3 regions of the Macrococcus equipercicus genome follow, and region 3 is predicted to be linked to each of the others. Evidence: riboswitches for the same ligand, from Rfam matches in the RefSeq annotation. Region 3 holds a riboswitch; each other region holds the start of a gene.
The links. Region 3 has a riboswitch for S-adenosylmethionine ahead of metK (methionine adenosyltransferase). Riboswitches for the same ligand answer to the same signal wherever they lie in the genome.
Positions count from the first base shown of each region.

Region 1: linked by a shared signal. The riboswitch ahead of KFV11_RS00515 (PLP-dependent transferase) and the one ahead of metK (methionine adenosyltransferase) in region 3 are both predicted to bind S-adenosylmethionine.
Region 2: linked by a shared signal. The riboswitch ahead of KFV11_RS02490 (methionine ABC transporter ATP-binding protein) and the one ahead of metK (methionine adenosyltransferase) in region 3 are both predicted to bind S-adenosylmethionine.

Region 1 is NZ_CP073809.1:98,214-101,497, reverse strand. Features, by position in the region: gene metC (cystathionine beta-lyase MetC) at 1-798, opposite strand, end outside; gene KFV11_RS00515 (PLP-dependent transferase) at 798-1,898, opposite strand; SAM riboswitch class I at 1,957-2,055, opposite strand; gene KFV11_RS00510 (helix-turn-helix transcriptional regulator) at 2,218-2,430, shown strand; gene KFV11_RS00505 (hypothetical protein) at 2,423-2,929, shown strand; gene KFV11_RS00500 (GyrI-like domain-containing protein) at 2,985-3,284, opposite strand, start outside.
Region 2 is NZ_CP073809.1:466,637-469,920, forward strand. Features, by position in the region: gene KFV11_RS02485 (phospholipase D-like domain-containing protein) at 1-1,215, shown strand, start outside; SAM riboswitch class I at 1,272-1,376, shown strand; gene KFV11_RS02490 (methionine ABC transporter ATP-binding protein) at 1,445-2,461, shown strand; gene KFV11_RS02495 (methionine ABC transporter permease) at 2,451-3,116, shown strand; gene KFV11_RS02500 (MetQ/NlpA family ABC transporter substrate-binding protein) at 3,131-3,284, shown strand, end outside.
Region 3 is NZ_CP073809.1:1,601,048-1,604,331, reverse strand. Features, by position in the region: gene pckA (phosphoenolpyruvate carboxykinase (ATP)) at 1-1,156, opposite strand, end outside; SAM riboswitch class I at 1,341-1,448, shown strand; gene metK (methionine adenosyltransferase) at 1,550-2,743, shown strand; gene KFV11_RS08290 (hypothetical protein) at 2,779-3,048, opposite strand; gene KFV11_RS08285 (nuclease-related domain-containing protein) at 3,263-3,284, shown strand, end outside.

The DNA of each region.
Region 1 (3,284 bases), 640 kb from region 3:
CTGCTTCAGGAAACGGCATACTTTCTCAGCGTTAGTCACGCTTTGATTAAATCGTACTGCCAATGTCTTCAAATTTTTCGTCAATGTCCATGCATCATAGACACCGAGTCCCGAGCCTGTGCCGTTCTGGATGAGATAAATGTCCTCAGCAAGCTTCGGACAGTTGACGATGACTGCTCCTGCGATAAGGTCGCTATGACCGCTTAGAAACTTGGTCGCCGAATGAATGACAATATCTGCCCCGTGCTTAAACGGCGACTGCCCGAGTGGTGTCATAAACGTATTATCGACTGCCAGCAGCACATCATTGTCCTTGGCAATTTGGCTGACTCCTGAAATATCAGTGACTTTGAACAGTGGATTAGACGGTGTTTCCACATAAATCAGCTGTGTATTAGGCTGCACTGCCCGAGCAATTGCTCCTAAATCTGTCTGATCTACCGTTGTGAAGTCAATGCCGAAACGCCTGAAGATGCGTTCCGTCAATCGATAAGTCCCGCCGTATACATCGTCCGGCAGAATGACATGGTCGCCGGCCTTCAATGTCATAAAGACAGCAGTAATGGCAGCAATCCCTGAACTAAAGGCAAAACCGTGGTTACCGCCTTCTAAGTTAGCAAGTTTCTCTTCCAGCAGACTGCGGTTCGGATTACCGCTTCGTGCGTAATCATAGTCAGCAGCACCACCCAGTACTTCCTGGTGATAAGTCGAAGAGTAATAGAGCGGCTGATTGGCTGACGTATAGTCTTTGCCTCTCGGACTATCGAGTATCAACGATGTTTCCTGTGAGTAACTCATCATACCGCCTCCTTGACTGCTGCATGTTTTAGCGCCTGGATAATGTCTTGTTCAATATCATTGTAATCTTCGATACCTACAGAGATTCTGATTAACTGCTCATCAATCCCACGCTTCTGCTTTTCTTCCTCGGGCATATCGACATGCGTCTGTGTATAAGGGAACGTAATGAACGTTTCAGTACCGCCGAGGCTCTCAGCGAAAATACAGACTTTCAACTGTTCAAGAAACGGGCCGACTTTATAATTGTTGTTCAGCCTTAAGCTCAGCATCCCACTCTCGCCCGCGTACAATACTTCCTGAACAGCTTCGTGACTTTCGAACGCTTGCGCCAGACGCCGGGCATTATCGCTGGAACGTTCGATTCTCAAGTGCAGTGTCTTTAAGCCGCGGAGCAGCAAATAGCTGTCAAACGGTGATAGTGTGGCACCGATCATATTATGGAACTGACCGAGCTGTTCGCCTAACGTCTCATCATTGACTGTCACGACACCTGCCAGCACGTCATTGTGGCCGCTGATATATTTCGTCGCTGAATGGAGGACAATATCTGCGCCATCTTTCAGCGGTGTAGATAAGTAAGGCGTTAAAAATGTGTTATCAATAATCGTCAGTAGATGACGTTCACTTGCTATGGCATAGAGAGGAGTTAAATCGACAGCAGTCATCAGCGGGTTGGAGATCGGTTCGATGAAAAATGCGCGGGTATTGTCAGTAATTGAGTTCGTCACTTCTTCAATATTGTTGAAATCGATATATTTAAAACAGACGCCGTACTGCTCTGCGTAGTAATCAAACAATCTGAATGTCCCACCGTATAAATCAAATGATACAAGAATTTCATCAGCAGGTTTGAACAGATTACAGACAAGCTGGATGGCAGCCATACCGCTTGCTGTGGCAAATGAATATTTCCCGCCCTCAAGACGAGCGAACACCTCTTCGAAATGAGAACGCGTCGGATTCTTCGTCCGTGTGTAATCAAATCCAGTTGACTCACCCAGCTTGGCATGAGCATAAGCTGTCGCCAAGTAAATAGGATTAGACGTCGCCCCTGTCACATCATCTGTTCGCGAAATTTGTGCTAACGCTGTTTTCATAGTAACTCCTCCTTAAAATAAAAAAATACCCCTCTGAAAAAGAGGAGTACATTGTATCAACTCATATTCCAGGATTCACCTGTTGGATTTAGCACCGTGCATCAGCCGGTTGCTGAGACTTCAAAGGGCCAATTCCCTCCATCTCTCTGTATAAGTTATTAAATTTTATGAAAGTGTATCATTATTTTGAATAGTAATTCAATAGTACTGGTTAATTTAATCTTTAACACTCTATCAATTATTCATTTCATACTAAAATGTTAAAAATACTATACATTATGTTAGAAATACTATACATTAGTTGTAAGGAGTGAATCATTTGAAGTTAACGTCTCGTTTAAAGGAATATAGGGCAAGAGAAAGAATTAGTCAGTCAGAACTGGCTAATAGAGTGAATGTCACACGCCAGACAATAGGTTTTATTGAGAAAGGAACATTTTCCCCCTCAATTACATTAGTACTAAAAATTTGCCACGAATTTGATTGCAGAGTTGAAGATTTATTTACATTGGAGGATGAGTCAAATGAATGAAAATAAAATTCGATTTTATTACCCGCTGGTTCAATTTGTAAGTATTTTATTCCTCGCACTACTAATTATTCCTATTTCTTTAGTAACAGAGTTTAATATCAATGATCAAGAAACGCTTTTTTCAATCAATGTTGACTTCTTTAAGTATGGCATTGATTTTAGTGTCATCATGCTTATTGCACTTGTGTTAAATTTAATATTTCTCATAGTGATGATTTACTATTTCATTAAAATCAAGAAGCAGCACAAACATTTAAATCTACTTAATAATATATTTCCAGAAATCAATGACAATGATGAAGGATTATCTTTCGTTACGTACCAATCGCTGAAAGCTGTCTATAGCTTTATCGGCTTAGCGTTACCTATTATGGTCGGCATTATATTATTTCTACCTGATAATTTTGTAACAAAGTCACTGTTTCTTACATTACTGATGTTTATTGCGGCGGCATCTTACTTCATTTATTTTTTAAAAACAAGGCAACTGCTAAAATGATTTTATTATCATTCAGCAAATAAAAAAGATGAGATTAAATCTCATCTTTTTTATGTTATTTAACCGGTATCCACATTTCAGCTGTATAGTCAGCTGCTGTGACATTACCGAAAGGATAGTATTCAAATTCTGGAGCATTTCTTAAGTCATGCTGGGAAGCAGGTATAATGACTTCATAAGCTTCATTAGTGACACGCTGAATTTCACGCGAAACGGGGCGTCCTGCCTCAAATACTATATATTTACCTGCCGGGATGTTATGAGAAGCCCATTCTGACGTTTCCCGGTCAGAACTCACTCCGATCATATAATCGACACCGTTGTCCGTCGGAAAATATATGCCGAAAAATCCTTG
Region 2 (3,284 bases), 1.0 Mb from region 3:
GATGAGGCGGATGACTTTATCATCATGGATATGTTTTTGTTCAATGATGCTTATGATGGCAGCATCCAGTTTCCGAAGCTGTCAAGTGAGCTTACGAATCACCTGATCGCGAAGAAAAGGCAGCATCCGGACATGCCGATTTATGTGCTGACCGACCCGATCAATTCGTTTTACGGCAGCTATACGCCGGATAACTATAAAAGACTGCGTGACAACGGCATATTAGTCTACGAGACGGACTTGACGAAACTGCGCGATTCCAATCCGCTTTATTCCGGCTTATGGCGTTCGACTGTCCGCTGGCTGGGAAACAGTGAGAACGGTTCACTGCCTAACATCTTCTCAAAAAATGCCCTGGATGTTACTGTAAGGGGATACGCCCGTATGCTGAACTTCAAGGCGAATCACCGGAAGACGATTGTATCAGAAAAAGCAGCGATTATTGCCAGCAGTAATCCCCATGACCCGAGCGGCCACCATCAGAATATCGCCGTGAAAGTGAGCGGTCAGCTGCAGGAGGACGTAATTCGGAGTGAAGTGGCAGCGATCAACATGAGCGGTGGTAAACTCGACCATGAGGAATTTCCAATCAATCATCATGCTTATAACAACATGATGGACTACGGGACGACGCTTGTCACTGAAGGCAGGATTAAAGAGACGCTTCTTCAGGCGATCAATCGGACCAACGACAAAGATGAACTGAAGATGGGGATGTTCTATCTTGCAGACCGCGATATCATTCGTGCGCTGCTTGATGCGGCAGACCGGGGCGTTAAGATTAAACTGATTCTCGATGTGAACAAAGAAGCGTTCGGCAAAGAGAAGCCGGGTGTGCCGAATAAACCAGTGGCACACGAACTGGTCGCAAAAAGTGACGATAGGATTCAAATCAAATGGGCTGTTTCCCACGGCGAGCAGTTCCATGCGAAATATGTGCTGATCACTGATGACCGTAAGCAGCAGGCGACGCTCTTTGTCGGCAGTGCCAACTTGACGCGCCGCAATATCGGTGACTACAACATGGAGACCGATGCCATTATCACCGGGAAATCGACTCTTCCGGTCTTCCGGGAATTAGCGGCTGACTTCGATGCCAAATGGACGAATGAGTACAGTCATGTCACGGATCACTACGAAGTGAAAAAAGACGCATCATTCTTGAAAACACTGCTGTACCGCGTGCAGGAATTCACGGGATTATCAAGTTTTTAAAAAAATCGTTGACAGGTTGTATGGACGTCTGCAATAATTTAGTTAACTTAATAAAAAAATTATCAAGAGAGATTGAGGGATATGGCCCGATGACATCTCAGCAGCGGACTCATTTATGAGCACTGTGCTAATTCCATCAAGCTTAGCTTGGCAGATAAAGGGACGTAAAACGACTTTTTAGCGCTTGCTAAGAAGTCGTTTTTTTTATATTCGGGAGGGAATTATGGCAATTATTGAAATCGAGCACGTGACCAAGCAGTTCCAGACGAAAAAAGGTGTGGTCGAAGCATTGAGAGATGTTTCACTGACCATTGAGAAAGGGCAGATCTTCGGTATCGTCGGCTATTCCGGTGCGGGTAAGTCAACACTCGTCAGGCTGATCAACAAACTGGAAAAACCGACGTCCGGCCGAGTCGTTATTGAAGGTGAGGATATCACGCGCCTTAGTCAGAAGTTACTACGGAGACGTCGTCAGAACATCGGCATGATCTTCCAGCAGTTTAACTTGTTCCGTGCAAAGACGGTGGAAGACAACATCAAGTACCCGCTCAAGCTGACAAAGAAATATTCGAAAGCTGAGATTGATAAGCGGGTGGACGAGCTGCTGCAGTTCGTCGGACTGCAGGATAAGAAGCACGATTATCCAAGTCAGCTGTCCGGCGGCCAGAAGCAGCGTATCGGTATCGCAAGAGCACTGGCGACTAATCCTGATATACTGCTCTGTGACGAAGCCACTTCTGCACTGGACCCTGAGACAACCGATGAAATATTGAGACTGCTGAAACGCATCAACGATGAGCTGAACATTACGATTGTGATGATCACTCATGAAATGGAAGTCGTCAAAAGCATCTGTGACGAAGTAGCCGTCATGGAAAAGGGCAGAATCGTTGAGCAGAATCAAGTGTTCGAGTTGTTCACAAATCCTGTTCACCCGACGACAAAACGTTTTGTGCATTCAGTATTGAATGATGATATTCCGGGCGAAGTCGATGTCAGAGCCCGAAAAATTTACCGCTTCATCTTCAACCATCAGCAAATACTGCGCCCGGTGCTCAGTCAAGTCGGCAGACAGTTCAATGTCGATTTCAATATTTTGTACGGCGGAATAACTGAGTTAACCGATAAACTTTTCGGTAATTTACTGATTGAAGCAGTCGGCAATGACAGCAGCATCCATGCAGCACTTGATTCATTACTCAGTCACGGTATTCAAATTAAGGAGGTCAATGGCTTTGAAAACTGATTTAACGGAGTTTTATCCTGTGCTTATTCAGGAGACCATCAATACGCTCATTATGGTCAGCATTACATTGATGCTGGCAGTACTCATCGGACTGCCGCTCGGTATCATTCTCTACGCGACAGGCCGGGGTCATGTACTCGAAAATAAGGCGGTCAATGTCATTTTGAACTTCTTCATCAATACCATCCGGCCGATTCCGTTCATTATCTTTCTCGTAGCACTGATCCCTGTCACGAGATTTCTTGTCGGGACGACGATCGGGATATGGGCGGCCATTTTCCCGATGACGCTTGCAGCATCGTTATCAATTGCCCGTGTTGTTGAGAACAACATCATCTCGGTGGATAAAGGCGTCATCGAAGCGGCTGAAGCGATGGGATCATCCAAGTTTGACATTTTATTTAAAGTGCTTGTACCGGAAGCGGCCGGCTCATTGATTCTCGGCCTGACGTTTACAACGGTCTCACTGATAGAGTTTTCTGCAGTGGCAGGACTCGTCGGCGCAGGCGGTATCGGTTATCTGGCATTTACATACGGTTATCAGCGGTTTGACGTGGCTGTGATGTTTGTCACTGTACTCATACTCATCATCCTCGTGCAGATCACCCAGTTTATCGGCAATAAGATTGCAAATATATATACAGGCAGATTATAAGGAGAGAACAACTGATGAAAAGATTATTATTACTCGTATTAAGTGCATTACTTGTATTAGCGGCATGCGGCAACAAGAAGGACGATAAAACAATTAAAATCGGGGTCACTGGTGTCGATGGCAAAGTATGGAATGTTGTTAAAAAGAAAGCGGCAAAGGACGGCATTA
Region 3 (3,284 bases):
TTGTGACACCGCGTTCAGTTCCAGCAAGCTTTGATGTGAATCCGCTTAAGAAGTGATACATTGCCTGATCTTTCGTCAGCTTAGCGATTGGAGGAAGCACCCCGAATGCATCAGCTGTCAGGAAGATGATTGTTTTCGCATGACCCGCAATAGAAGGCAGTATGATGTTATCAATATTGTCAATCGGATATGCTGCACGTGTATTTTCAGTCAGTGATTTATCTTCATAGTTCGGGAAGCCTTCTTCATCGACTTTGACGTTTTCCAGAATCGCACCGTAACGGATGGCATCATAGATCTGCGGCTCTTTTTCGCGTGTCAGGTCGATTGTCTTCGCATAGCAGCCGCCTTCAATGTTGAAGACGCCGTTGTCATTCCAGCCGTGCTCATCGTCACCGATCAGTTTACGCTGCGGGTCAGCAGATAAAGTCGTCTTACCTGTGCCTGACAGACCGAAGAATAAAGCAACGTCCTTATTTTCACCGACGTTCGCTGAACAGTGCATGCTCATGACGTCATTATCCGGTAAGTAGTAGTTCATGACACCGAAAATACCTTTTTTCATTTCACCGGCATACTCCGTACCACCGATTAAGATGATTTTATGTTTGAAGCTTGTCATGATGAATGTCTCTGATTTTGTACCATCGACTTCAGGGTCTGCCTTGAAGTGCGGGGCAGAGACGATAGTGAAGTCCGGTGTGATATTCAGACCTTCCTCTGTCGTTTCAGGACGGATGAACATCGTGCGGGCGAACAAGTTATGCCATGCCATTTCGTTGATGACGGAAAGTTTCAGCTGAGTCGCAGCGTCTGCGCCGGCATAACCGTTAAAGACATAAACTTTGTCTTTTGATTTTAAGTAGTCAGTCACTTTATTAAGCAGTTTTAAGAAGACGTCTTCTTCGATAGGCTGGTTGATCGCATTCCAGTCGATCTTGTCTTCTGTCTCTGCTTCTCTGACGATAAATTTATCTTTAGGCGAACGACCCGTATATTTCCCTGTTTCTGTTCTTACGGCTCCTGAGTCTGTAAGAACACCTTCACCATTGTTCAGTATTTCCTGAATGAGCTGTGTGCGTGACAGCTGCTTTAAAGTAGAAGGTTTTGTAAGTAATTGATCCAGACTTTCTTTATACGTCGACGTATCGTTCATGTTATAATCCCCCAGTAATATTTTCTGCAATGTAAGCAGTTTCATCAAATAGTATAACATAAGAGACTTAATAGTCTATACTATTGAAACGATAGTTACAAGTGAATTTAAAGACAGAAAATTTTGGATAACAATAATTTATTGACGTTTAACAAATAGTTTAGTATTATCTTACTTGCGGATTCTCTTATCCAGAGTGGTGGAGGGACATGGACCCTACGAAGCCCAGCAACCTATTCTTTCGGGAAACAAGGTGCCAAACCGTCTGCAGATTAATTCTGAACGATAAGAGTGAATGGACTTGTATGATTCAGGGCCTTCTCTCTTAATTGTGGAGAAGGCTTTTCTCTATGGATAAACCGTAAATCACTTTATATAAAAGGAGAAATTAAATTGGCAGATCGTAAGTTATTTACTTCTGAATCAGTAACAGAAGGACATCCAGATAAAATTGCAGACCAGATTTCTGATGCAATTCTTGACGAAATCTTAAAAGGAGATCCTAAAGCACGTGTTGCCTGTGAAACGTCTGTGACAACAGGTATGGCATTGATCGCAGGAGAGATCACTACTTCTACTTATGTAGATATTCCTAAAGTCGTGCGTGAAACAGTTAAGGAAATCGGTTATACACGTGCGAAATTCGGTTATGACTTCCAGACGATGGCAGTCCTAACTGCAATCGATGAGCAGTCACCTGATATTGCGCAGGGGGTTGACCGTGCGCTTGAAGACAGAGAAGAACTCTCTGATTCAGATATCGAATCAATCGGTGCAGGAGACCAGGGCTTGATGTTCGGTTATGCATGTAATGAAACAGCAAGCTTAATGCCATTACCAATCTCATTATCACATGAGCTGGCACGCCGTTTAACAGAAGTCCGTAAAAACGGCACTTTAGACTACCTGCGTCCTGACGGTAAAACACAAGTCACTGTTGAATACGACGAAAACAACAAACCAAAGCGTATCGACACTATCGTCATCTCTTCTCAGCACCACGAGAAAATCGAACTGGAGCAGATCCAGGCAGACATTAAAGAATATGTCATCAAACCAGTCGTACCAGCTGAATTAATTGATGATGAGACAAAATACTTCATCAACCCGACAGGCCGCTTCGTTATCGGTGGACCACAAGGGGATGCAGGTCTTACCGGCCGTAAAATCATCGTAGATACTTATGGCGGTTATGCACGTCACGGCGGCGGTGCGTTCTCTGGTAAAGATGCAACGAAAGTAGACCGTTCAGGCGCTTACGCTGCACGTTACGTTGCGAAGAACATTGTTGCAGCAGGACTTGCTGATAAAGCAGAAGTACAGCTTGCTTATGCAATCGGTGTTGCACATCCTGTATCTATCGCTGTCGATACATTCGGTACAAGTGACTACTCTGAAGTGGAATTAGTGGAAGCAGTACGCAGCACATTCGACTTACGCCCGGCAGGCATCATCAAAATGCTTGACCTGCGCCGTCCAATCTACAAACAGACAGCAGCATACGGACACTTCGGCCGTACAGATATCGATCTTCCTTGGGAGAAAACAGACAAAGTCGACAGCTTGAAAGCGGCACTTACTAAATAACAGCATGAAGCCCCCATTTATAATGGGGGCTCTTATTATGCCGCTTCAGTAGTTGTGTCTTCAGTAGTTATGTCTTCAGTAGTTGTATCCTCTGTTGTTTCTTCCTCAGTTGTCATCTCTTCAGTTGTAGTGTCCTCGGTTGTCTCTTCTTCGGTAGTTGCTTCTTCTGTTGTAGCGTCTTCAGTTGTCTCTTCAGTAGAAGTATCTTCAGAAGATTTATCTGAAGAACTGTCGTTACTGCAGGCACCTAACAATAAAGCTGAAGCAAATGAACCGACTAGTAAAAATTGTTTTAAATTTTTCAATTTGAAACCTCCTAAGGATGATGTCCCTATGTGCAGGGCTAAAGTCATTATCTCTTAAACATATGAAGTGATTATAAATATAGGATAAATTATTATAAAAAGTGTAAATATTCCATTAAAAAAATTTATCATGTGGAAATACGTTAAATTTACTGAAGTAAACGTAAATTTTGCTTATAATATGAAGGAATCTATATACATAAAGGAGAATTACATGACTGAACTAACACCGCTTC